2 linked regions of the Nitrosospira lacus genome follow. The protein of the gene in region 2 interacts with the protein of the main gene of each other region in a pairwise test. Links are inferred from orthologs where the notes say so. Each region holds a gene or a part of one and is shown on either strand. Other genes may lie near its edges. The genes, in order: aceE and nth.

Evidence for each region.
Region 1: the proteins of nth (region 2) and aceE interact in binary tests that used the Escherichia coli proteins (3 or more experiments, as listed by UniProt). The link is inferred for Nitrosospira lacus from one-to-one orthologs.

Annotation. Positions count from the first base shown.
Region 1 is NZ_CP021106.3:865,803-873,142, reverse strand. Bases 1,309-4,540 are described here. They hold aceE (pyruvate dehydrogenase (acetyl-transferring), homodimeric type), read right to left. Parts: upstream 4,179-4,540; coding sequence 1,509-4,178; downstream 1,309-1,508. Other genes in these bases: folD (bifunctional methylenetetrahydrofolate dehydrogenase/methenyltetrahydrofolate cyclohydrolase FolD), read right to left, coding at 4,224-4,540; aceF (dihydrolipoyllysine-residue acetyltransferase), read right to left, coding at 1,309-1,351. Outside these bases: more of aceF, read right to left, coding at 1-1,308; more of folD, read right to left, coding at 4,541-5,090; EBAPG3_RS03895 (hypothetical protein), read left to right, coding at 5,074-5,292; EBAPG3_RS03890 (hypothetical protein), read right to left, coding at 5,278-5,868; EBAPG3_RS03885 (NAD(P)/FAD-dependent oxidoreductase), read left to right, coding at 6,242-7,340. UniProt on the Escherichia coli protein: Component of the pyruvate dehydrogenase (PDH) complex, that catalyzes the overall conversion of pyruvate to acetyl-CoA and CO(2).
Region 2 is NZ_CP021106.3:632,351-639,228, reverse strand. What follows is about bases 2,407-5,176. They hold nth (endonuclease III), read right to left. Parts: upstream 4,223-5,176; coding sequence 3,590-4,222; downstream 2,407-3,589. Other genes in these bases: EBAPG3_RS02915 (quinone-dependent dihydroorotate dehydrogenase), read right to left, coding at 4,943-5,176; rsxB (electron transport complex subunit RsxB), read right to left, coding at 4,272-4,946; EBAPG3_RS02930 (DUF1841 family protein), read right to left, coding at 3,129-3,557; EBAPG3_RS02935 (c-type cytochrome), read left to right, coding at 2,450-2,776; EBAPG3_RS02940 (c-type cytochrome), read left to right, coding at 2,407-2,423. Also shown: EBAPG3_RS02945 (ATP-binding cassette domain-containing protein), read left to right, coding at 77-2,002; more of EBAPG3_RS02940, read left to right, coding at 2,094-2,406; more of EBAPG3_RS02915, read right to left, coding at 5,177-5,989; EBAPG3_RS02910 (tetratricopeptide repeat protein), read left to right, coding at 6,272-6,878. UniProt on the Escherichia coli protein: DNA repair enzyme that has both DNA N-glycosylase activity and AP-lyase activity. The DNA N-glycosylase activity releases various damaged pyrimidines from DNA by cleaving the N-glycosidic bond, leaving an AP (apurinic/apyrimidinic) site.

The sequences.
Region 1 (7,340 bases), 230 kb from region 2 along the record:
GGACCTCGACCAGATGTGAAGTAAAGCGCGCGGCGGTTGCCCCATCGATTACGCGATGATCATAGGACAGGGATAGCGGCAGCATTAGACGAGGAACAAACTGGCCATCCCGATAAACAGGTTTTATGCTGGCACGGGATACGCCGAGAATCGCCACCTCAGGTGCATTGATAATTGGCGTGAATGCGGTGCCTCCGATCCCTCCCAGACTGGAGATGGTAAAGCTTGCACCCTGCATTTCAACGGGTTTCAGCTTACCCTCGCGAGCCAGCACCGCGAGATTGGCCATCTCTCTGCCGATGTCTATCACGCCTTTTTGATCGACATCACGTATGACGGGCACCACCAGTCCATTTGGCGTATCCGCCGCAAAACCAAGGTGGTAATAGTGCTTTATCACCAGATTCACTGCACCGCCTGCACTGTCAAACGACGCACCATCAAGCGAGGCGTTGAACTCTGGAAATTTTTTTAATGCCGCTATCGACGCACGCATCAAGAAGGCGAGTATCGTGACTTTCACGCCATCTTTTTTTGATGCCTCATTGGACTCCTTGCGCAGGGCTTCCAGTTCTGTGATATCGGCTTCGTCGAATTGCGTCACATGGGGAATCATTACCCAGTTACGGTGCAGATTCGTTCCGGAGATTTTTTTGATACGCGACAGTGGCTTCAACTCCACCGGGCCGAATTTTGCAAAATTTACTTGCGGCCAAGGCAGCAAATTGAGTCCCGCGCCATTGCCGCCACGTGGTTTTGATAATTCGGCTTTGACGTAGCCCTGTACATCTTCCCTGAGTATGCGCTGTTTAGGGCCGCTGCCGCTCACCAACCCAAGACTCACGCCCAGTTCGCGCGCAAATCGCCGCACCGAGGGGCTCGCATGGGCCTTCGCGAAAGCAGCTTCGTCTATTGGTGGAGATATGGATTGACCGATTGGCTGCGGAGTTGGAATCTGCGCCGAGGCTGATGGGGAAGCTTCCGCCTCCGATCTTTCCAAAAAATCGGCGGGTTGGGCAGATGCAGAAGGAGGTGACGACTTAGGAGCCTGCCGTGAAGCCAAGCCTGTTGACAGGGCGGCTTGAGAGATTTTCACCGAATTGTCCGTTTCAACGACTTGCATCGCTAAAATAGGCGTACCTTCAGATACCTTGTCACCTACTTTTACAAGTACGTCTCCAATTACACCCTCAAAAGGGGAAGGCACTTCTATTGTCGCCTTATCCGATTCCAACACGATCAGCGGATCCTCCACCTTGATGGAATCGCCCGCCTTCACCAGCACTTCTATCACCGGAACGTCTTTAAAGTCGCCGATGTCCGGAATCAATACTTGTTTAGTCTCTGCCACGCTTCTTTCCTTCGTGTCTACATTAATCCCGATCTGGAAATAAGGGCTGGCGGCGCGAAATCCGGCAGTTTCGTGACCCGCACCGATAATAAACCACGACCGGGGTATGCACCTCTACGCGTCTTGCAGACAGGCATCCACTCACGCGTCCGCTCTCTCATACAGTCACTGGATTTGGTTTGTCCGGATCTATGCCGAACTTGCTTATCGCGTGCACCACCTTTTCCACCGGTATCTTGCCTTCCTCGGCCAATGCCTTGAGCGCGGCCACGGTGACGTAATGGCGATCCACTTCAAAGAACCGGCGCAGCTTCTCGCGTGTATCGGAACGGCCAAAACCATCCGTACCCAACACCTTGTAACGCCCCGGCACAAACTCACGTATCTGATCGGCGAATATCTTCATATAGTCAGTGGCCGCCACCACAGGTCCCTCGTGATCTTTGAAACATGACGCTACATAGGATAGTTTTGCCGGTTCGGCGGGATGCAGCATGTTCCAGCGTGTCACATCCAGCGCTTCACGCCTCAATTCGTTAAAGCTGGTGACACTCCATATGTCGGCGGCGATGCCATATTCTTTTTCCAGTATTTCTGCCGCCGCGATAACCTCACGCAGGATAGTGCCGGATCCAAGCAATTGAACCTGCAGCCCGGAATATTCTCCTTCTGTCCGTTTCCCTGCCCGAAACAAGTACATGCCTTTCAATATACCTTGTTCCGCATTCGCGGGCATTTCCGGATGCGGGTAATTTTCGTTCATTACGGTAATATAATAATAGACGTCTTCCTGCACGTCATACATTCGGCGCAACCCGTCCTGAATAATAACCGCAAGCTCGTACGCAAATGTGGGATCGTAGGATACACAATTGGGAATGGTCGAGGCGGACAGATGGCTATGGCCGTCTTCGTGTTGCAGCCCCTCTCCATTCAGTGTCGTGCGTCCGGCCGTACCTCCCAGCAAGAATCCACGGCAGCGCATATCTCCCGCTGCCCAAGCCAAGTCACCGATGCGCTGAAAGCCGAACATGGAGTAGAAGATATAAAACGGGATCATCTGCACACCATGAGTGCTGTAGGCGGTTGCGACAGCCATCCATGATGACATGGCGCCTGCTTCGTTGATCCCCTCCTGCAGAATCTGCCCGCTCTTGTCTTCCTTGTAATACATCAGCTGGTCGGCATCCTGCGGCGTATAGAGCTGTCCCGTTGACGACCAGATGCCCAACTGCCGGAACATGCCTTCCATGCCGAAAGTGCGCGACTCATCCGCAACGATCGGTACTACATGCTTGCCTATAGCCTTGTCTTTCACGAGAATATTCAGGATGCGCACAAATGCCATGGTCGTGGAGGACTCCCGTCCTTCGCCGCTTGCCTTGAGCAATGTATCGAACGCGGATAACGGTGGTATCGACAGTGCCTCGGCCTTGCGCTGGCGGCGATGGATGAATCCGCCCAGCGCCTGCCGCTGCTGCCGCATATAAACAAACTCGGGCGAATCTTTGTCAAATTTCAGATACGGTACGTCGTCTATCCTGTCATCCGCAATGGGCAGCCCGAAACGATCACGAAATGCTTTCAGCGACGTCGTGCCCATTTTTTTCTGCTGATGGGTAATGTTCTGCGCTTCGCCCGCTTCACCCATGCCATAACCCTTGATGGTTTTGGCAAGTATCACGGTCGGCTGCCCGGTATGCCTGGCTGCGGCGGCGTAAGCGGCATAGACCTTATGTGGATCGTGACCTCCGCGGTTCAAACGCCAGATATCGTCGTCCGACATGTTGGCGACCATCTCCAGCAGTTCCGGATATTTGCCAAAGAAATGTTCGCGCACGTAGGCACCGTCTCTGGACTTGAAAGTCTGGTATTCGCCATCCACGCATTCCATCATGCGTTGCTGCAGCAAGCCCTTAGTATCCTTGGCTAACAAAGAATCCCAGTAGGAGCCCCAAATTACCTTGATGACGTTCCAGCCGGAACCGCGAAAAGCGGCCTCCAACTCCTGGATAATCTTGCCATTGCCACGCACCGGGCCATCAAGGCGTTGAAGGTTACAATTAACTACAAAAATCAGGTTGTCCAGATTCTCACGTGAGGCCAGCGAAATTGCGCCGAGGGATTCCGGTTCGTCCATTTCTCCGTCACCCAGGAAAGCCCAGACCTTGCGCCCCTTGGTCTGAACCAGCCCACGGCTATCCAGATATTTCATGAAACGCGCCTGATAGATTGCCATCAATGGCCCCAGCCCCATTGATACTGTCGGAAACTGCCAGAAATCGGGCATCAGCCACGGATGCGGATAAGAGGATATGCCCTTCCCGTCAACCTCCTGGCGGAAATTATCGAGTTGTTCCTGTGACAATTCCTCCAGCAGGAAAGCATAGGCGTAAAGACCAGGGGAGGAATGTCCCTGGGCGAATATCAGGTCACCGCCATGATCCTTGGAGCGGGCATGCCAGAAGTGATTGTAGCCCACATCGTAGAGTGTCGCGGCGGATGCAAAGCTGGCAATATGGCCGCCAACATTGGAATTCTTATTGGCGCGCAACACCATTGCCATGGAGTTCCAGCGAACGTAGGAACGGATACGGTGCTCCAGCGCATGGTTACCGGGTGAGTGATCCTCCTTGCCGGGAGGAATCGTATTGATATAGGCAGTGGTGGCACTATAAGGGAGATATGCGCCGGAACGGCGCGCTTTCTCCACCAGCCTTTCCAGCAGATAATGCGCTCGTTCGGTCCCCTCGTGTGTGAGTACGGACTCCAGCGCATCGAGCCATTCCTTTGTTTCAGTTGGATCTATGTCCGGGATAGGTTCCATATTTTGTCTCGCATATGATGAGGGGCTGCCGATGTTACGCTGCGGCTATACCCTTGCCTGAGCGGTTTGAGCGCGTTCCGCAGCCTCTATGGTATTACACAGCAACATGGTGATGGTCATGGGTCCCACCCCACCCGGCACCGGCGTAATGTGACCCGCTTTCTCCTTGACCATTTCAAAATCCACATCCCCCGCAATCTTCCCGTCAGGCAAGCGATTGATGCCGACATCTATTACCGTTGCACCGGGCTTCACCATATCGGCCGTGATCATGCGCGGCTTTCCAACGGCCACCACCAGGATGTCAGCTCGTTTTGTATGTTCGGCCAACTCAAGCGTCTTCGACGTGCAGATTGTGACGGTGGCTCCGTGCTGCAACAGCATGAACGCCATCGGCTTACCTACGATGTTGCTGCGGCCCACCACCACTGCGTGCTTGCCCTCAACCGGAATACCGCATTTTTCCAGCATTTTCATTACGCCATAAGGGGTGCAGGGCGGGAAAACCGTATTGCCGGTAACCAGCGCACCGACATTGTATAGATGGAAGCCGTCCGCGTCTTTTTCCACCGCGATGGATGCAATGATCTTGCCGCTTTCAAAATGCCGGGGTAGCGGCAATTGCACCAGAATACCGTGGATTCTGGGGTTTCTGTTCAATTCCTGGATGCGCTGTATCACCTCGTCCTGGCTGGCCTTCTCCGGGAACGCATGTATTTCCGAATAAATTCCAGTATCGCCGCAAGCCTTGGCCTTGTTTCGCACATATATGCTTGAGGCTGGATTGTCACCGACAATGACCACAGCCAATCCTGGCTGCACGCCATTTTCCGTTAAGCGCTCGGCGCGAACCTTCCATTCGGCTCGCACTTCCCTTGCTAACGCATTGCCATCCATGATTGTGGCACTCATTATGGGTCGTATCGACAATATCGCGGGCTATATGGACAGGCAATTATACGTTGTCCGGGTGTGGCTTTCACGTTTCATGCAGATTTATCGCGAGAATGCGTTCAGGAATACGCTTGCAGACAGCAGCCTGACCCGGCTGCCGGACTCGAAGAAACCCAAACTCCCGATCGAGTGTACCGGGCTGCGATCACTCCGGAGGTGAAGTTGGCAGGGGTGGTTTTTTGATCTTCATGCGGTAAATCCATAACCCGATCAAGAATGTTGGAAGTACAACCAAGGCAGCTGCCAGGAGTCCCGCTGCCAGCACATCGATTCCCTCGGTTTTTGGAAGGAAAATCGTGACTGCCCAAATCGTTACAAAGGCTGCTACCGCACCACCGATAAACATGATTTTTTTACCACGCTCGTAAAAGCGCCAGAACGCCCCCGAAACCCGTACCTCATTTTGATACTCATCAAAGATCATGGCCAGGCTATTGTCATCCGGTACCGCTTCATAACCAATCGTGATAGCCAGTGTATCGCCACCGTCTTCCACTCGAGACATATTATTCAGAAATGCAATTCGTTGTTGAGCCTGCTTTTTAGTCATGCCATCGCTGATGAGCATCGCCTGAAGCGCCGCAAACCCATGATCACGGGCGCTGGTTGACAAGCTGAGACTCTCACTGCAGCGCCACATGATACCGGCCAAGTACAATTGAATTGTCATTTGCCTGAACTGAGGCGCAAAGTCGTATCCCTTGTCCTTGATTTTCGCAAGCTGGGAAGCCAGCATCTCTCGCGCATGTTGTACGCAAACATCAATCCCGGTCGCTCCCGCGTCAGTTTTCGTGTCATCCATTGTCGTAATTATGAGGCTGTGCCTAACCCTAACTTTGAATTTATAGAGGCACCCATTATATACTGGCTATACTGCTATAGGGTCTGTGGAAAAAACTGAGTTGTCCGGTATGGCGATAATACCTTGATGGTCCTGACCACAGCTGCGCGAATTTACGATTTCTTTCCGCATGGTGTAATGGTCAGATCCAAAGTTCCACGATAATGCCCTAACTTTTTCATAAAGAGCAGATACGGGAAAAATCGCGATATTATAATCGAGGCAATTTTCAATATGCGCTGATGCGCATCTATAAAGGGAAACGGTCATGAAACATCACAAGTACCTAATCGTCGGCGGCGGCATGACTGCTGATTCCGCTGTTCACGGTATCCGCAAAATCGACCAGGATGGCGCCATTGCCATGATTTGCGAGGAACGCCATCTGCCTTATGATCGCCCCCCCCTTTCCAAGTCGCTGTGGAAGGATACGCCGTACGAATCCATTTGGCGTAACGCTCATGGCCTCAATGTCGCGGTACACCTGAGTAAAAAAATTGTGGCCCTCGATCCATCGAAAAAAACGGCGACCGATGATGCCGGCAACGTCTATACTTATGAAAAGCTTTTACTTGCCACAGGGGGCTCGGTACGGCGCTTCCCCGATTCCAGCGAGAGCATCATCTATTTTAGAACCGCTGACGACTATCGCAGGTTGCGCGAGTTGAGTGAACAGGGCTCGGATTTTGTAGTGATCGGCGGTGGCTTCATCGGTTCCGAAATCGGCGCCGCGCTTGCCATGAACGGCAAACGGGTCACGATGATTTTTCCGGAAAATGGTATCGGCGCGCGTGTTTATCCAAGGCCTCTGGCCGAATTCATAAATTCTTATTATCGCGAAAAAGGAGTCACCATACTCGCATCGGAGAACGTCAAATCTGTGCGGACTGCTGGCGGCAAGACTGTTGTGATCACGGGGAATGGCACGGAAATCCCTGCCGATGGAGTTGTGGCAGGGCTGGGCATTTTGCCGAACATCGACTTGGCCGTTCAGGCCGGACTTGCGGTGGACAACGGCATCATCGTGGACGAGCAACTGCGCACGAGCAATCCTGACATCTATGCGGCGGGCGATGTGGCAAACTTCCATAGCACCGTGCTGGATAAGCGTATGCGCGTGGAACATGAGGACAACGCTAATGTCATGGGTGAAATGGCAGGCAGAAATATGGCCGGACAGTCGGACAGCTATCATCATCAGCCTTTCTTTTATTCCGATCTGTTTGACCTGGGCTACGAAGCGGTGGGGGAGCTTGATGCAAGCCTTGATATTATCGAAGACTGGAAGGAGCCCTTCCGCAAGGGTGTGATTTACTATTTGCGCAATGAGCGGGTATGCGGTGTCCTGCTCTGGAATACATGGGGAC
Region 2 (6,878 bases):
TAGATTTTGCCAAGGCGTGTCAAGCATGGCAGAATTGCGCCCCCTGTTAATTATGCTGAAATAGCGCTTCCCCATCATGCCTCTCCTCACTCTCGAAAAAGTCAGTCTGGCTTTCGGACATCATACATTGCTTGATCAGGTGGATTTGCAGCTGGATTCCGGCGAGCGTATTGGCCTGATCGGCAGAAATGGCGGCGGCAAGTCAAGCCTGCTGCGCATTCTGGCGGAAGAAAGCAAGGCGGACGATGGCAAAATCTGGCGTGCGCCCGCCTTGAGACTGGCTTACGTGCCGCAGGAGCCGGAACTGGATGCGGCTCTCACCGTATTTCAGGAAGTCTCCAAGGGATTAGGTGCGGTCAGTCAAACATTACTCGATTACCATGCAGTTTCTCATGCCTTGAGCGACGGCACGGGAGATACCGGCGCACTTCTTTCTCGTCTACAGGATTTGCAAACCGAGCTGGAGACCCAGGATGGATGGCGTATTCAGGGAAGGGTGGAAACCGCCATTGACAAACTCAACCTTCCCACCGATGCGTTGATCGGACAGCTTTCCGGCGGGCTAAAAAAGCGGGTTGCACTGGCCCGTGCGCTTGTGATATCTCCCGACGTGCTGCTGCTGGATGAACCGACAAACCATCTTGATTTTCTCTCTATCGAATGGCTGGAAGGACTACTTCGAGATTTTATCGGAAGCGTACTGTTTGTTACCCATGATCGCCGCTTTCTTAATAACGTGGCAACGCGAATTATCGAACTCGATCGCGGAAATTTAACGGTTTTTCCCGGTAATTTTGCTGAATATCAACAGAAGAAAATGGAGTTGCTGGAAGTTGAAGCCACTCATAATCAAAAATTCGACAAAGTGCTGGCGCAGGAAGAAGTGTGGATACGCAAGGGGATCCAGGCGCGCCGTACCCGGAATGAGGGGAGGGTGCGGCGGCTGGAAACGTTGCGGCTGGAACGTGCCGCTCGCCGCGAACGGGTGGGAACCGTTCGTCTCAACGTCGACGAAGGCGCGAGATCAGGCCGGATGGTCGCCGAGCTGGAACATGTCAGCAAAAGCTACGGCGATAAAATCATCATCGAAGACTTTTCCTGCCGCATCCTGCGTGGCGACCGCGTAGGGTTGCTGGGGCCCAATGGTGCGGGAAAATCTACCTTACTCAAGCTGATACTGGGTGAGTTGCAGCCTGATGCGGGAAACGTACGGCAAGGGACCAAGCTCACGGTCGCCTATTTTGATCAGATGCGCGAACAATTAGATGAGGAAGCGACACTGATCGAGACGATTAGCCAAGGCTCCGATTTCATCGACATCGGCGGGATAAAGAAGCATGTTATCAGTTACCTGGAGGACTTCTTGTTTGCACCCGCGCGGACGCGTTCGCCCGTAAAATCGCTGTCTGGCGGAGAACGCAACCGGCTGCTGCTGGCAAGGTTGTTCACCCGCCCGGCTAACATACTGGTCCTGGATGAGCCGACGAACGATCTGGATATCGAAACACTGGAGCTGCTTGAGGTATTGCTGCAAAACTATTCCGGCACACTGTTCCTGGTAAGCCATGACCGGGAGTTTCTTGATAATGTGGTAACCCAGGTAATCGCATTCGAAGGCAATGGCATACTACGTGAGTACGTGGGGGGCTACGAAGATTGGGTCCGGGCAAAAAGCCATTTGAAAACAGCAATAAAGCCACAAACGACCAAACCACGATCTCCTATCTCGACCGAGAAAATGCAAGAAACGGTCACCCGCGTCAAATTGGGTTACAATGAAACGCGCGAACTTGACGAGTTACCCGCAAAAATCGAGACTCTGGAACGCGAGCAAGCCGATATTACCCGCCACTTATGCTCCCCGGATATCTACCGTGACTACCCGGAGGAGGCCAAATCCCTGCAGGAGCGCCTTGCTGTCATTGAGGCGGAACTCATGAAACATCTCACCCGGTGGGAAGAACTGGAAGCGAAACAATCAGCACCAAGACAAAAAAAGTAACAATAAGTTCACATACATCCTGCTATTTTATTCGTTGACCAGGAATGACACATCGTTTAGAGTCGCTCTTTTTGAAAAGAGGGCACTTATAATGAAACGACCAGCAATTGTGAATATATTTGCATGGGGTTTGCTTCTGGCATTTGCCGGCGCCGCTCATGCAGCCGGTGACCCGGTAGCGGGAAAACAGAAAAATGCCATGTGCGTCGGCTGTCATGGCATAGAAGGATACCGGACATCCTATCCCACGGTATATAACGTCCCGCGAATCGGCGGCCAGCATGCGGAATACCTGGTCAAGGCGCTCCAGGCATATAAAACGGATGCCCGCAATCATCCCAGCATGAAGGGCATCGCTGCCACCCTCTCCGACCAGGATATGGAAGACTTGGCTGCTTATTATGCAGGTTCCGGAAAATAATTTATTTATTACGCAAGGAAGGCCTTATGAAAAATTTTGTTATTGCCGCGGTGAGCGGTGCATTGCTTGTGATTTCCGGTCATGGGATAGCAGCCAATATCGAGGCTGGCAAGAAGAAGGCGGCTGAGGTTTGCGCTGCGTGTCACGGCCCTGATGGCAACAGTCCCGCCCCAGCTTTCCCGAAGATTGCCGGACAGCATGCAAGCTATGTTGAAAAATCCCTGAATGAATATAAATCAGGTGCCCGTAAAGATCCCATAATGGCAGGCATGGCTGCGGCGTTAAGCAAAGAAGACATTGAAAATCTGGCGGCCTATTTTGCTACTCAATCTGGTCTGAAAACCAAATATTGATTGGGAGCCTGAATAGATACCAGGCGGCCCGCGCGACGCCTTTGCGAGACAGGGCACGCGAACGGTGACGGCGAAAGTGGCGGACCTTCCGCGCCAAGCCTTCTGACAAAGCCGACCACCCTTTTGTGCGGCTCAAATGAGCGGCTAAATCTGACGCTCATTTGAGGCTTATGGTGTTGCGCTTCTTGGGATCGTAGTTAAGTATGGTCTTCATCGTATGTCTTGTGGGTATTCTTGTTTAGCCGCAATACGCTCCACGGAAGTCCGGAAGCTCCAGCGAACAGGAAGAACTTTTTCCTGTCCGCTCACCAGTGTGCAGATAAACAAGATCGCGCGACTCATCAAGTACGGATCAATTACCCCACCGATCCAGGCATTCGAAGTAAACCGTTGCATCCAGCGCTGATCGGCTGCGTTGCGCTTGCCAGATCATTTCCGCCAGACACTCCATCACTTGATGCATAACGGCATGTTCATCGCCGGTCTTGGTTAGCAATCGCTCAAATCGCTGGCGAATTCCCGCAGGCTGGTCTATCGAAAGTTGTTCCCTGATGGCGATATGCATGCTCATATGCAGAAAAGGATTGGTATCGCCCATTTCGGGCAAGTAATCCTTGTCTTGATAATGCTCTATGTCGTCAAGCAGGGTATGGTATTCCGGATGCTGCAAGATCACCTCAAGCGCCATGCCTTCCATCGCGGAGAGCATCTCTCGCTCCCTGTATTTTTGCCAGGTATCGAAGAAAAATTGGCGCGCTTGTTCTCTTGAGGGATTAAACATTCAAGACGTAACCAAAACAGGGATGTTTTTCATCAAAGATTTTTGTCCTTGTACTCGCACAAATCATTAATGATGCATATGGCACATTTCGGTTTCCTCGCTACGCATACATAGCGTCCATGCAAAATGAGCCAGTGGTGGGCATCGTGGCGGAATTCTCTTGGAATGCACTTCAGGAGTTTCAGTTCCACTTCGAGTACGGTTTTGCCGGGTGCGATTCCCGTTCGGTTGGCGACACGAAAAATATGGGTATCCACTGCGATAGTGGGTTCACCAAATGCAGTGTTTAGTATTACATTGGCGGTCTTACGTCCCACGCCAGGCAATTTTTCCAGTTGCTCTCGAGTTTGGGGCACTTTGCTACCGTGGTCCTCAATGAGCAGAGTGCAAGTCGCCAGAAGGTTCTTTGCTTTAGTTTTATATAGGCCGATGCTCTTGATGGCATCCCGCAATCCTGCTTCACCCAGGGCGAGAATTTTCTCCGGTGTATTGGCCTTGAGAAACAATTTCCGGGTTGCCAGATTCACGCTCTTATCGGTGGCTTGAGCGGAGAGCACCACCGCTACCAGCAACTCGAATGGGGAGTCGTATTCCAACTCGGTGGTGGGATGAGGATTAACCGCCTGGAAGCGGGTAAAAATTTCGCGGCGAATGGTTGAATTCATATATTTTTGGGGAAATAGCTACTACGATTAGTACTATTAGGCTCTTCAGTTATCCGTCAGCCTTGGCACGTTCCAATACAGCCTGGATGGCAGCTTTCTTCAAATCACCGTTTGAGGAGCCATTTACGGATTTCACTACTCCGTTTTTTTGTGCAAGCCTTTCTTCCTGTTCCTGCTTTTCACGCTCAAGCCTTTTTAATCTGAACCGGTAACGCACACGTGCGCGATCGGCGGCTTTTCTTTTCTGGTCCTCGTACGTCAGCGAATCATCGAGCAGGGCATAAGGGTCAGCCCAGATGCTGCTGCCCGGCTGCTTAAGGGGAATCATCTTGATGCAATCCACCGGGCAGGGCGCGACGCACAGTTCACAGCCGGTACATTCCGCGGCGAGCACAGTATGCATTTGTTTGGCCGCGCCCACGATGGCATCGACCGGACAGGCCAGGACGCAAAGTGTACAACCAATACAGACTTGCTCGTCGATAACCGCTACCGCCTTCGGCTTTGCCACGCCATGTCGGGTATCTAGCGGGAGTGGTTTCACTCCCAGCAGCTCCGCCAGTTTGTGTATCCCTCGCTCCCCGCCGGGAGGGCACTGGTTAATATTGGCGCGGCCTTCCACAATGGCTGTCGCGTACGGTTCACAACCAGAGAAGCCACATTGACGGCACTGTGTTTGCGGCAGGATGGCATCGATATCCGCTATCAGCAAATCTCTGCTCATCCCGAACCCGGGCATAAAAGATCTGGCACGGACGATGCGCAGAGCGCACGAGCAACTTCACTCACGAGCTGGGGGCCACGATAAATCAGGCCGCTGTAAATCTGCACCAGGCTTGCGCCCGCGTCGATTTTTTCCTTTGCATCCGCCGCGCACATGATGCCGCCCACGGAGATGATGGGTATCGCCCCTTGCAGTACACCATGCAGGTGGCGAACAACCGCGGTGGCACGTTCTCTAAGCGGAGCACCGCTTAACCCACCCTTCTCGCTGGCGTGAGGCAATGCTTCCACACCAGTCCGGGAAAGCGTGGTGTTCGTGGCGATAATGCCGTCAATCTGATGTTTCATCAGCAAGGCCGCGATGGACGCGATTTGCGGCGGCTCAAGATCGGGAGCAATCTTTACCGCCAGGGGCGTGTATTTGGCGTGTTCGTCGGCGAGTTCCATTTGCTTCGATTTCAACAGTCCCAATAAATGATCCAGCTCCTCGGCATTTTGCAGTTGACGAAGATGGGGCGTGTTAGGGGAAGAAATGTTGACGACAACATAGCCTGCATGGCGATAGATCTTGCTCAAGCAAATCAGATAATCATCTGCGGCTCGTTCCACCGGCGTATCGAAATTTTTGCCGATATTAATACCGAGTATGCCATAGTAATTTGACCGCCTGACATTCGCCACCAGATTGTCCACACCCTGATTATTGAAGCCCATGCGATTGATAATGGCGTTTGCCTCAGGGATGCGGAACAAACGTGGCCGGGGATTTCCCGGCTGGGGGCGAGGTGTAACGGTGCCAATTTCAATAAAACCGAAGCCGAGCGACGCAAGCGCCTCAAGATGCTCACCATTCTTGTCCATTCCGGCGGCCACTCCGACGGGATTGGGAAAATCCAGACCCATGACGTTGCGCGGCTGGCAAGGTATCGGGCCACCGGTTAGCAGTCCAAGCCGGTGAACTTTCTCAATCGCATTGAACGTAGCACGATGCGCTGTTTCGGGATCGAGACTGAATAGCAACGGACGGATCAATGAATAGAGCATGGTCCCATTTTAACCCGGAACTATAGTGAGCCTGCTAAACGATTATTCTGGGATGGGTGACAACGATCGAAAAACGGTGTCTACCGAAAGGAGTCGGGGCATTGCACCTCGGGTAATATGTAAAGAGATCTTGCGTGGGATATATTGCCGCAATCCACGGGATCTATTCAGAGTATCCTTGGTTACATCCGATCCGGCTATTTCTGCTCATGTTTATGGATATCATCGCGGATTATTCACTATCTTCACTATCATCCGCGGGGTTTTTAGGGGGACGCACTTATGAAGCAGGTTTTTTTTTCTCTTGTTCTCGTTCTGCTGACCCTTGGCGGGTACGCCCGTGCCGCTGAGGAATGGGAGATGCTCAATTCGGAGGTAGAATCACTTTATCAGCAGGGGGACTATGCCCGTGCCACTGCAACCGCGAAGAAGGCGCTGCAAACAGCCGAACAAATCCGGAACCCTGATCATCCTGACGTGGCCACGAGTTTGAATAGCCTTGCCTTGTTGCATAATGCACAAGGTCAGTATACGCAGGCTGAGCCGCTTTTCAAACGCGCACTGGCTATTTTTGAGAAATCCTTTGGCCCGGAGAGCCCGGAAGTCGCTGCAAGCCTGAATAATCTTGCAACACTGTACAGAAATCAGGAGCGATATACGCAGGCCGAGTCGCTCTATCAGCGTGCATTGGCAATTGATGAAAAAACCCTCGGCCCGGATCATCCCAATGTCGCCATAAGCCTGAATAACCTGGGTCAGCTATATCAAGCCCAGGAACAGTATGCGCAGGCCGAGCCGCTTCTCAAACGCGCGCTGGCAATTTTAGAAAAGGCTCTCGGCCCGGATCATCCCAATGTCGCCATAAGCCTGAACAACCTGGGTCAACTAT